Regions from separate parts of the Marinomonas sp. 63XJN7_9_ISO-PGPR-S23-217 genome, predicted to be linked through region 3. Evidence: predicted binding sites of a transcription regulator. Region 3 holds the regulator's gene; each other region holds the start of a gene.
What was found. Region 3 encodes sigma-54, which starts transcription at its own class of promoters, with help from an activator protein. Its sites were predicted from a motif close to TGGCACNNNNNTTGCTNT; they were not measured.
Positions count from the first base shown of each region.

Region 1: a site for sigma-54 is predicted at 1,583-1,600, ahead of AC0VYI_RS23000 (ammonium transporter). Genes of this name have one in related genera too.
Region 2: a site for sigma-54 is predicted at 2,052-2,069, ahead of AC0VYI_RS07235 (benzaldehyde dehydrogenase). Genes of this name have one in related genera too.

Region 1 is NZ_CM149678.1:4,946,581-4,950,867, forward strand. It holds gene AC0VYI_RS22985 (ExbD/TolR family protein) at 1-99, opposite strand, end outside; gene AC0VYI_RS22990 (ExbD/TolR family protein) at 96-518, opposite strand; gene AC0VYI_RS22995 (MotA/TolQ/ExbB proton channel family protein) at 508-1,185, opposite strand; gene AC0VYI_RS23000 (ammonium transporter) at 1,713-2,924, shown strand; gene AC0VYI_RS23005 (hypothetical protein) at 3,035-3,247, opposite strand; gene AC0VYI_RS23010 (LysE family translocator) at 3,396-3,980, opposite strand; gene AC0VYI_RS23015 (AraC family transcriptional regulator) at 4,055-4,287, opposite strand, start outside.
Region 2 is NZ_CM149678.1:1,555,062-1,559,348, forward strand. It holds gene AC0VYI_RS07220 (TRAP transporter large permease) at 1-280, opposite strand, end outside; gene AC0VYI_RS07225 (TRAP transporter small permease) at 273-794, opposite strand; gene AC0VYI_RS07230 (TRAP transporter substrate-binding protein) at 791-1,840, opposite strand; gene AC0VYI_RS07235 (benzaldehyde dehydrogenase) at 2,278-3,741, shown strand.
Region 3 is NZ_CM149678.1:3,136,819-3,141,105, forward strand. It holds gene AC0VYI_RS14675 (calcium/sodium antiporter) at 1-41, shown strand, start outside; gene lptC (LPS export ABC transporter periplasmic protein LptC) at 41-607, shown strand; gene lptA (lipopolysaccharide transport periplasmic protein LptA) at 591-1,121, shown strand; gene lptB (LPS export ABC transporter ATP-binding protein) at 1,122-1,847, shown strand; gene AC0VYI_RS14695 (RNA polymerase factor sigma-54) at 1,935-3,425, shown strand; gene AC0VYI_RS14700 (PTS sugar transporter subunit IIA) at 3,443-3,895, shown strand; gene AC0VYI_RS14705 (HPr family phosphocarrier protein) at 3,920-4,189, shown strand; gene mgtE (magnesium transporter) at 4,198-4,287, shown strand, end outside.

The sequences.
Region 1 (4,287 bases), 1.8 Mb from region 3:
CATAAAAAATACCAACATCAAGAAAACAACATTGATCAAAGGCACCAAGCTGTCATCATCCGACTTGGTTTTTAATGCAAACGCTTGATCTATCTTCATGGCGTGGTCTGACCCGAAAAAGCATTGGCAATGGACACGGTTTTCGCGCCATTGGCTTTTAAGCGATCGGCCAAATTCATTAAACTTTGCAAGTTCACCTCATTATCAGCCTTAATTGCGAACACGCCCTTTTTGTGCGCTTTAATCACCGAACTTAACCAAGCTGTATCCGCTAAAGAATGGGCAACACCATTCAGCCAAACTCGCCCATCATTTTGCTTGAGCGTCAGCACCAAAAAGTCGTCTTTATCTGGCGTGGAGGTATCATGAGCAGGCACAGAAAGCGGCGTATCCACACTACGCCATGGCACAAAGCTGGATGTCAGCATGAAAAACAACAATAAAATGAACACCACATCAATGAGTGGCGTTAGACTAATCGCCTGCTTACGCTTTGGCTGACTCAGGTTAAGCGGCATGCAAAACCTCTTTGGCGGCTTTCGCTACCAAACGCTCCGCTTCCTTACTGGTGAATACCTGCGTTACCGCATCGTTGATATTATGAGCAATCCGCTCAATTTTACGCTCTAACCAACTGTGTAGTGTGACAACCGGAATCGCCACCGCCAAGCCAACGGCTGTCGTCAACAAGGCCTGCCAGATACCACCAGACAACACCGAGGGATCGACCTGGTTACCCGCCCCTTGCATTTGCTGGAAAGCCGTAATCATCCCCAGAACCGTACCGAGCAAGCCTAATAAAGGACTCAAGCTGGCGATAATTTCTAAGGGACGAAGATAAGAACGTAACTGATTCAATTGATTCATCGCCAAACGCTCAACTTCTTCTCGGATCAAGCTCACATCCATATTGCCAGCTTGCAAAGAGCGCATGGAGAAGCCCACTAGAGAATCGATTGGACGTTTTTCATCAAGCAATTCAAGGGCTTGCTCGCCCTCTTTTTTACGCCAAGCGACCAAGGCTTGATCGACGGTTTTCCGGCTTTCTGCTCGTAATGACGACAGCTGCCATAATTTCAACAGCACAATGGTCAAAGCAATAACGGAAAAAACGATTAGAATCCAAACAACAGGCCCGCCGACCTGTAAAAAATCGATTACTTTCTGCTGTACTGAACTTTCCACGACTGGCTCCGGAGTGATAACAAAACATAACAAATGATATTCATTATCAATATCGTTTTCAATATTTAATTCTGTAAATACTGAGACGGCTTATGGTAGCCACTGATTTTAGCGGTGTTCCTCTCTTTGATAGAAAAGATTTACCTACAGGAGAAACTCTCCACATCCGATAAAATCGCGTAATACACCAACTCAGATGCGTTAGCCCTTTCAAGAGACGCTGCACCTGAAGGGGGCTTCACATTCAAGTATCCCTGCGATGTTGCGATGCAACGAAGGTGGCGGTATTTAGATCAACATTACTCTTTCTCAATTTACATCCACCCTCCCCCCAGTCAATTTACATCCACCCAGATGGTGCAGCCACCAATAAAAAAGCACCAATACAATGCAAATATGGAACGAAAATTGCTTAAAACAGTGCTTCCGGGTAAATACTCAGCTATTTATCGTTAATTTGGTTCTAAAAAAGAGCAAAAATAAAAATTCTTAGCACCTATTCGGTGCAATTAACTTAGGGGCGCTTCGTGACAGTCACAAACAGTGCAGTAGAAATGCTGATTTCCAATTCAAATACACTTTTTATTCTTCTCGGTGCCATCATGGTGTTTACCATGCATGCGGGCTTTGCATTTTTAGAAGTGGGCACCGTACGCCACAAAAACCAAGTCAATGCGCTAGTCAAAATCATGACGGATTTTGCCGTTTCCGCACTGGTCTATTTTTTCATTGGTTATCACATCGCCTATGGTATAAGTTTTTTCCAAAGCGCCGCCACGCTGTCGCAAAACAGTGGTTACGCCTTGGTGAAATTTTTCTTTCTCATGACATTCGCGGCGGCCATCCCCGCCATTATTTCCGGTGGCGTAGCAGAACGCGCGAAGTTTTACCCTATGCTGATCTCCGCTGCCATCATCGTTGGAATTGCTTATCCTTTCTTAGAAGGTTTGGTATGGAACGGAAACTATGGTTTTCAAAGCTGGTTAGCTCATCGATATGGTGCGCCATTCCATGATTTCGCTGGGTCTATTGTCGTGCATGGATTTGGTGGCTGGGTCGCGCTGGTTGCCATCGTATTACTAGGTACTCGTAATGGCCGTTTTAGACATGGCAAATTAGTTGCGTTTGCGCCCTCCAATATTCCTTTTCTAGCATTAGGCGCGTGGATTCTCTGTATTGGATGGTTTGGCTTTAATGTGATGTCAGCACAAACAATGAATGGCATCAGTGGGTTAGTGGCCGTCAATACTCTAATGGCGATGGTCGGCGGAATTATCGCGGCCATGGTTCTAGGCAACAAAGACCCTGGCTTTATTCACAATGGCCCTCTCGCGGGTCTCGTTGCCGTCTGCGCTGGATCAGACATCATGCATCCCATTGGCGCATTGGCCACTGGCCTGATCGCGGGTGCCCTATTTACCAAGCTATTCACACTCATCCAACAAAAATACCAACACATAGACGACGTGCTTGGTGTATGGCCTTTACATGGTATTTGCGGAACCTGGGGCGGGCTAGCAGCGGGTATCTTTGGCCTAAAATCATTAGGCGGGTTGGGTAATGTTAGCTTTATGTCTCAACTTATCGGCTCTTTGACTGGCATAGGAATCGCCGTCGTCAGTGGTTTGGTGGTGTATGGTACGGTTAAAGCCGTTAGTGGGTTACGCTTAAGCGAGGAGGAAGAATACAATGGTGCTGACCTTTCCATCCATAAAATAGGCGCTGACAGTAAAGATTAAAACCCTTTGCGTCGTGACTACAAACCAAAGAATTCACCTTCCCTAAGCGCTTGTGATTCACGACAAGCGCTTAGGGTCTCATCCATACAGGTTGTTGCAACAAGCCATGCTTATTTACGCTTGTCACGTAGATTTATTGTTGATAACGAGCTTAATTCCTTCATCAAGGTAAAGACATTCCCTTTGGCGACTTCAGCTTCGAAGCGGTCCTGCATGATGCCAAGGTCTTTACGTAAATCATGGGGTAACGCACTGAGCTTTTTTCGTGTGCTGTAGCGTTCAAAACAATGAGAAAAATGATGCAGTAACGCAATGATGATCATATCAACCTCGCTTGCCAAATGAGATATGTGAATGAACAATACTAAGTGCATTCAGACCAGCCCAACAGACGCAGACAACCCCTTTCAAAAGCACACAGAATGTAATACAGGGCATCTGTATTGTGATTATCAGTGTGCTCTGTGTGTTTTATAGATTCATAATAAAGCGATAAGCCACATAGAAGAGTAAACAAGCCATCACACGATTAATCCAAGCCATCACCTTGGGGTTCATTGCCGCTTTTTTAAGACGCGCCCCCGCCAACAAATAGACACTTGGCGCGCCACAAGCCATGATGGAAAGCCCCACTGACCAAAGCGCTATCTGTCCACCTTCAATGTGCGCTCGCGGGAACTGCACGGTCACAATGGGCACGATGGCGACCAGCGATTTGGGGTTACAAAGCTGTAATACCAATCCCGTTTTAAAACTCACCGACGTCTCTTTGGCTGTAGACGACACTTTTTGGAAGCTCGCTTTAAGGATTTTTACGCCAAGATAGGCAATATACATTCCGCCTACAACAGCAATAACCGATTGATATTCTTTAGGAATAATCTCACTACCAAGATAGCCAATCAGTAAAAATAAGATCAACATGGCAAGCCCCACACCAACACAATACAGAAAAGCACGCCAGCCTTGACCATTGATCCCTGCAAAAAGTGCGAGCATATTAGCCGGACCAGGACTGTACATAACCCCAAAGGCGTAGATGATGATTGCAAGCATAGGAATCCCTCAAACAGACATTTGATAAAAATAACGAATAAAAAAAAGAATAAGAGCTAAAGCGAGTATGGCTGCTAGCTACGCAGCATAGTTCGCCTGAATTGATAAGGTGTGAGCCCAAACATGGGCTTAAAACGTCGATTAAAGTAACTCAAATCGGTAAAACCAAAAGCAAAGGCCACATCAGCCAATGGAATCCCCAGTTCCAATGCCTCTCTGGCACGGTTAATTCGATAGTTTTGCCAATACTGATGGGGCGTCATCCCAAAATAATCCCGAAAGCAACGCAACAAATGGTATTTCGACA
Region 2 (4,287 bases), 1.6 Mb from region 3:
GGCCGACCCACTTATTACAGGTACGAAAAAGCTCACTAGTGATACCTGAACGTGTGGTGATTTCTCCCATTAATAAAAACAGAGGCACCACAGACAGATCATAGGTTGAGAATTTCGCCACCGGAGCAGTACTTAAATAGCTTAATAGGGCTGGTGTTCCAGCCAGTGCGATATAGCCTGTACCACCGCTGATGAGCATTGCGAGCGCAATTGGAATACGAATGGCCATTAATATAAGCAAGAATGCCATCATTAATAATGCCAGTTCCACATTACCCATGTTTCAATCCTTTTAAAGAGGTCAGTATGCTGTCGAGACAATTGAGGGTTAATAGAGCAAACGAACCACAGCCAACGGCATACACGACCCAATTTGGTAACTGTAATATCATGGTGTAGTCAAAGTAGTCATAGGCATCCAGACCGCCTAGGGCTAACCGCCATGTTAATAGAGCAGCAACAAGGCACATCAAGCAATCACTCAAGATAGCAAGCCACGAAAGGGTGCGTGGGCTTGCCGATGCGGTAAAAATGTCTACTACCACATGGCCTTTTTTTAGGTGACAATAGGGCAAAAAGCAGAAAATGCTGATTCCTAACCCCATTTCTACTAACTCATAGTCTCCGGTGACAGACGTTTGAAAAAAAAGACGCCCTAAAATACTGGCGACCACCATGATGGCGAGTGCCATCATAATGAGTCCACCAAGAATCGCGAGCTGTCGTGATACCCAGGTCAGAGCTGGATTGCTCCCTAGGTATTCGGACTCAGAAGTAATGGGGGTATCACTCATGACTCACCATTTTGCTTTTCATATTTTGACAACAGGCTTTCTGCTTCGTTGTACAGTGCTTGACCGCGACCATTTGTGGATTTATTCATGGTTTCAATCCACTTATCTGTCACAGGCTGCATTTTCGCTTTCCAACGGGCGACCTCTTCATCCGGTAAGGTATAAAAGTCATTGCCTGCGGCGACAGCCGCATCGCGGCCAACCTTTTCGTTTTTATCAAATTCGTCGCCGATAAAACCTGCTAGAGGAATACCTGAGTTATTATCGATGACTTTTTGCAGGTCTTTTGGAAGGGAGTTGTAAGCCTTTTTATTCATGGCAAATACGAAGGTGTTAGAGTACAAACCTCGCTTGCCAGAGATTTCAACGTTGTGCGTTGCTAGCTCATCAATTTTCAGAGGAGCTGTTACTTCAAAAGGCAGCACGGCAACATCCACCACACCTTTAGATAGCGCGCTGGCCATTTGTGTCACTGGCATAAAAATACTGTTTACGTCTAATAGAGAAAATGCATCCCCCATGATGCGATTCGGCACACGAACTTTTAAGCCTTTCATGTCTTCTAGGGTTCTGACTTCTTTATCGCGAACGTGCAAGGATCCTGGGGCATGGGTGTGTAAGGCAAGGACATGAACGTCGCGCATTTCATCCGTCATTTCTTTTTCATAGTATTCTTGCAATGCCATGCTGGTGGATTTGGCAGAGCCAACCATAAAAGGTAGTTCGAAGACTGTCATTTTAGGAAAACGGCCAGGCGTATAACCTGCGACCGTCCAGGCCAAATCGACACGGCCTTTGCGTACCTGATCGTATAAAGAAGCGGGTTTACCGCCCAATTGCATCGCAGGGTAAATGACGATTTTGATTCGTCCATTAGACTCTTTCATTACCTTTTCCGCCCAAGGTTCTAATACTTTAGTGTGGGCCGTTGAGGAGGGGGGCAACATATGGTGCAGTTTAAACGTAAATTCAGGCTCAGCCGCTTGCGCGAAAGAGACAGTGGTAAGCATCAGAGCTGCGGCCATTAAAAGAGATTTTATTCGCATAATCGACACCTTTATTTTTTTTGTCGGTGAATGTGATTGGACAAAAGGGGCTTCCTTTGCCTCCTTATACTTATGTCATAAACTGTTTTGTCTTACAACAATATTTCCTATTTTTTTTCTTTTTCCTTTCTTCTGTCATAGCATTAGATCTTATTTTTTATGATTTCTTGATAGATAGCTGAACACTAGTGACTTAAATAAGTGACGGCGGCGGCACAGTGACTGCTCGGTGGCAATCAGTTGATTAGTCGATGAGGACGTTATGGTAATAGATAATTTATATTGTACTTTGCTATAAAAAAAGTTGATTCTAAAACTGTTTATAAATAAAACTATATAATGCTAGGACGGCGCCGAGGGAAAGAAAAACGACTATCCATGCTCAGTTGTATGCATACTGGGTAGATAACAATAATAAATTGAAAGAAGGTAAGATTATGAGTACCGATGTTTTACAGTCAAAGCCTTGGAATAATGCTTTTTTTAATGGTGATTGGGTCGAGGCCTCCGGTAACAGTGTTTCTGTCATTGAGCCTGCCACAGGTGATTCTCTTTCCAGTATTGTGCTAGCCACTGCTGACGATATTTATCGTGCTGCTAAGGACGCGGCGGCGGCTCAAAAAACATGGTTGGATATGTCGCCAAGAGAGAGATCCGCCATATTTTATCGTGCGGCGGACTATTTTGATGAGCATGCTGAAGAATTTGCCATGTATATCGCCCGCGAAACGGGTGGGATTTTTCAAAAAGGTCAGCATGAGGTTCGTGAATCCTCAACCATTTTGCGTTTAGCTGCGCACATGGTGCTCGAACCAAATGGTTTGACTCTACCGACTACGGCGGGTCGTACTTCCATAGCAAAACGCATACCCCATGGCGTTATTGGGGTTATTTCCCCCTTTAATTTTCCGCTTATTTTATCGATTCGTTCTATCGCTCCAGCGTTAGCAACGGGCAATGCAATCGTCACGAAACCTGATCCTCAAACGCCCGTTACTGGTGGTTTCTTATTGGCGTTGGCCTTTGAAGCTGCGGGCTTACCAAAAGGTTTGTATCAGGTGCTACCTGGTGCTGTAGAAGCGGGCGAAGCCGTTTGTAATGCGCCAGAAATCGGTATGGTGGCCTTCACAGGTTCAACGGCTGCGGGTCGCAAGGTGGGTGAAGCCTGTGGCCGAAATCTTAAAAAAGTGTCTTTAGAGTTAGGGGGTAAGAGCTCGCTGATTGTACTAGAAGATGCGGACTTAGATGTGGCTGCCAGCAACATTGCATGGGGAGCCTATTTCCACCAAGGCCAGATTTGTATGGCATCAGGTCGTATTTTAGTTCAAGAGAGTGTCGCAAAAGCATTGACGGCGAAGATTGTTGAAAAAGCGCAACACTTGCCAGTAGGGAATCCTACCACTAAACAGGTCGCACTTGGGCCGTTAATCAATGAAACGCAATTGAAGAAAGTGGACAGTATTATAAAAGATACTGTTGCAGCTGGTGCAACGCTTGAAGTAGGGGGAACTTATGAGGGATTGTTCTACTCACCGACGGTCCTGTCGGGGGTGAAACCAGGCATGCGTTCTTTTGAAGAAGAAATTTTTGGCCCTGTGGCGAATATTGTCACCTTCAGTACCGACGAAGAAGCTATTGAGTTGGCTAATAATACTGAGTACGGATTGTCCGGTGCGGTCATCAGTGCCAATGTTAGTCGAGCGCAAAAAATTGCTAGTCAATTGCATGTCGGCTTGTTGCATATTAATGACCAGACAGTAAACGACGAATGCATCAACCCATTTGGTGGTTGTGGTAATTCAGGTAATGGCAATGCGGTCGGTGGTCCATCAGATTGGGATACCTATACTCATTGGCAATGGATGACAGTGAAAGAACAAGCAACGGCGTATCCTTTCTAATTAGACGTCGCTTTGGCAACCAACCTCTGAATGGTGTGTGAAGCTGAATTGATATTGCATTTCATCGTTAAACAAAAAAGCAAGCAGTGGCCCTGTTTGCTTTTTTGTTTGCCCAGCGAAGCTGGCAAACCCATCAGGTTGAAAGAAACCTGTCTCACCCCGACTGGGGGGAAGAGAATCCGAATCGCAAGGGCGTTGCTGGCCAACGGCAGGGTTTGAAGGAAGCGATAGGAAGTTAACAGTACACAACGCAAGTGAACCTGCTTCGGCAGTTTAGGTGGGTAAGCGTGCAAAATAGCGCAAAGTCCGATACTCAGTCAGACCTAGGCTGTGTTTGAGGGTGGCATTGTTAACAGGGGGTCAGTGCAGTAACTGGGGAAGCCTGGCATCGAATCCTGTCTTGAACTGGAAGCGTGCGTTCGAGGTGTGAGCTAAGGCGTGTGTTGGTGTGAGGTGGCAGATGAACCCGTAGTAGTGAGTAAGGCTAGGCCTGAGAAAGCCAGTAATGGTGTGGAGGATAAAACCAAGCCGACTATCAGCAATATG
Region 3 (4,287 bases):
CTGTCTATATTTTCTTCGTTAGCACTGGGGATTCTGTCTAATGATCAAAGCAAGCCACAAAAAACTACTACTAGGGGCTGGCAGCATTGTTATCATTACTCTTTTTTTCTGGGCGGGTTCATCCGATAATAAAAACTTGCTTCAGACTGATAATCTGAGCAGCACCCCCGATTATTTCATTACAAAAATACACGCTACAGAATTTGATCAAAATGGCAAACTGATAGAAACCTTGACCGCTGATAAAGGTCTACATTACAACAAGGGCGCAAAGACACTTCTCGAAAACCCAAAGGTAAAAAGAGTAGAAAAAACGGGGAACTGGGAAGCACAAGGAAAAAAAGGGATAATTGAAGATGGCAGTAGTGATATCCTACTAACAGATGATGCATCTGCCATAAAACATTACGTAGACTCACCAGACATCACACTAACAGCGGACAATATTCGCTATTTAGATAAACAACAGTCACTTACGAGTACAGGAAATGCAAAAATCCACTCAACACAAGGCGAAACAACTGCCGATGTCATTGTCACTTATATCAACACAGAAGAAGTTAAAATGACAGGATCTGTAAGAGGACAGTATGAAGCAACACATTAAGGTCTGTACTTTATTAACCAGCTTATTCATAAGCCAATGGGTAGTAGCGCTACCAGACGACACAAGCAAACCACTAAATATACAGTCCAATCAAGCCCACTTTGATCAAAAAACAGGCGAAGCCGTTTACACGGGCGACGTATTTGTAAAACAAGGTACGATTGAAATTCAAGCTCAGTATCTGAAAGTCATCACCAATCCTAAAACACGTAAATTTACCGAGCTAATCGCAACGGGCCATCCTGCCAAATTTAGCCAGCAAATCGATTGGCAAGGTAATATGATGATTAGCCGTGGCAATAAAGTTGTCTATAAGACGGCTCAGTCCAAAGTAGAAATTTTTGGAGACGGCTACCTGAATAGAATGGACGATAAAATCACTGCTGACCATATTGTGTACTACATTAACAATGGCACCTTCAGCGCCGAAAAAGAAGGATCAGGCCGAGTCTCTATGACTCTACAACCACAAACCGAAAAACAACAAGAATCCTCACAGAAAAAAGAGAACTAAATGGCTGTTTTAGAAGCAAAAAACCTCGCAAAAAGTTATAAAAAACGCCAAGTGGTTAAAGATGTGTCACTTTCTGTCGAGTCAGGTCAAGCGGTTGGCTTGCTTGGTCCTAATGGCGCGGGCAAAACAACCTGTTTCTATATGATCGTTGGCATGGTCACCAACGATGCTGGCGGCATCTTTATCGATGGTCAAGACATCACCAAGAATGCCATGCACACCCGAGCTCAAAAAGGCATAGGCTACCTCCCCCAAGAAGCCTCTATTTTTAGAAAAATGTCGGTAGAAGACAATATTTATGCCATTCTTGAAACACGAAAAGAACTTAATAAAGCTCAAAGAAAAGAACGACTAGAAAGTTTATTAAAAGAATTTCATGTCACTCACATTCGCTCTAACTTGGGTATGGCATTGTCTGGTGGTGAACGGCGCCGAGTTGAAATCGCGCGGGCACTGGCGATGAACCCCAAGTTCATATTACTTGACGAACCATTCGCTGGTGTGGATCCTATTTCAGTGGGTGATATAAAGCTCATTATCAGGCACTTACAAGAAAGTGGTATTGGGGTGTTAATTACCGACCACAACGTCAGGGAAACCCTCGACATTTGTGATAAAGCCTACATTGTTGGTAATGGTCATATCATCGCATCAGGGGATGCTGACACGGTTATCAACAACGAACAAGTGAAAAAAGTCTATTTAGGTAACGACTTCCGCTTATAACCTCTTATTTTTGCAACTCAAAGGGAGTAACATGCATAACTTGTTCCATATTTCTTACTTTCAACTTAACGATAAAAGAGTTGCTCTATGAAGCAGTCTTTGCAATTAAAGCTCGGTCAACAACTGACCATGACACCACAGCTGCAGCAAGCCATTCGTCTACTGCAACTTTCAACACTGGATCTAAAACAGGAGATCCATGAATTTTTGGAGTCTAATCCACTACTGGAAATTGACGATGAGGAATATACCTCAAGTGATACCTCATCCGCATTGAGAGAACGCGACAGTGATAACACACACTCTGCCGAGAAAAAGGCTGAGTCAAATAATAGCGAAGAAGCAAAAGTCGAATCAGAATGGACTGACAGCATTCCAGAAGAGTTATCCATTGATAGTGACTGGGATGATACCTATCAAAATTCAGCGTCTGTCAGCCACTCAAATAACTATGAAAATGATGGGGATTTTGAAAGTCGTAGCGCGCCAGAAGAAAGCATTCAAGACCATTTAATTTGGCAACTTAATCTCACGCACATGTCTGATCGGGATATTGAAATTGCTTACGCCATCATTGAATGCGTTCAGTCCGACGGATACTTGAGTATTACCCCAAATGACATTTGGGAATCATTGAGCACTGAACTTGAAGACCTTGAGCTTGATGAAGTCATTGCTGTTCAACACCGTTTACAACGCTTTGATCCGGTCGGCGTATGTTCTATTGATCTGCGTGATTGCCTGTTAGTTCAATTAGAACTTTTCCGCGATCATCCTTTGTACAAAAGTACTTATAATTTAGTAGACAATTATTTACCTCTGCTGGGTAATCGCGATTTTGCACAGTTAAGCCGGAAAACAAAATTGAAAGAAGAATCACTCAAAGAAGTGATTGAACTAATACAACAACTCAATCCACGACCAGGATCCATTATTGATGCAGACGATACGGATTATGTTATCCCCGATGTGTCTGTTAGAAAGCGTAATAACGTCTGGCAAGTTGAACTGAACAATGACGCTCTTCCACCGGTTAAGATAAATGAAACCTATTCGGCCATGGCATCAACGGCTTCCACATCAGAAGACGTCACGTATATCAAAAACTCCTTACAAGAAGCTAAATGGTTCATGAAAAGCTTGCAAAGCCGTAATGAAACCTTACTAAAAGTCACCAGCTGCATCGTAAATCGACAAATCGATTTCTTTGAGCTTGGTGAAGAAGCGATGAAACCCATGGTACTTCATGATGTCGCAGAAGAAGTAGGCATGCATGAGTCCACTATTTCCCGAGTAACCACACAAAAATACATGCATACCCCAAAAGGCATTTTTGAGCTGAAGTACTTTTTTTCCAGCCATGTCAATACCGCTTCTGGAGGGGAATGTTCTTCGACCGCTATTCGAGCTATGATTAAGAAGCTCGTTAACGAAGAGCCTGCCAAAAAACCGCTTAGCGACAACAAACTAGCCAGCATTTTAGCGGAACAGGGTATTCAGGTTGCTAGACGAACGGTGGCAAAATATCGCGAGGCGATGAATATTCCGCCTTCTAATGAACGTAAACGACTCTTCTAATACGGATACATTTCTTTATGCCTTTGAAATCTATATTGAAAGCTGAACTCGTTATCGCCAAACAGGATATTATTAGCAAGAAACGCGTACTAGAAAGCATTGCTGATGTTGCGTCAAATCGATTACATTGCGACAACGAAGCAATTTATGATGCATTATTAGGACGCGAAAAACTTGGTAGTACTGGCATAGGCAATGGTATTGCCATCCCCCATTGCCGTTTGGAAAGCGCTAACCATACAGCTCTGGTTGTGATGTCATTGCAATCCGCCATTAACTTTGACTCCGTGGATAAGCAAAACGTGGATTTAATTTTTGCTTTAATCGTGCCTCCTAGCGAATGCGATAACCACTTATCAACCCTGTCAGAAATTGCTGAGTTGGCGCAGTCTACCGAAAAACTCGATAAATTAAGAGCGGCCGAGACCAACCAAGCCCTTCTTGATGAATTAGAATCACTATTGAATTAGATTTAATATAATAAGGAAAAAGGTATGTTGGAAGAGTCGGTCACCATCATCAACAAACTTGGCCTACATGCACGAGCCGCAGGAAAACTGGTCGAAACCACTTCTCGATTTTCTTGTGATGTTACCATCGAGAAAGACGGGCGCAACGTTGATGGTAAAAGCATTATGGCAATGATGATGCTAGCTGCTGGTAAAGGCACCAACATCACCATAAAAACAAATGGAGAAGATGAAGAGGATGCCATCAAAGCGATTATTGCATTAATCAATAATCGCTTTGGAGAAGACGAATAAGGACAACAATGCCAGATAAAAATACACTCGCCCACCTACAAACGGTCACAGAGTCTTTAGAGTCTGGCGCCACACTACAGACGCGCTATTTGCTAAAT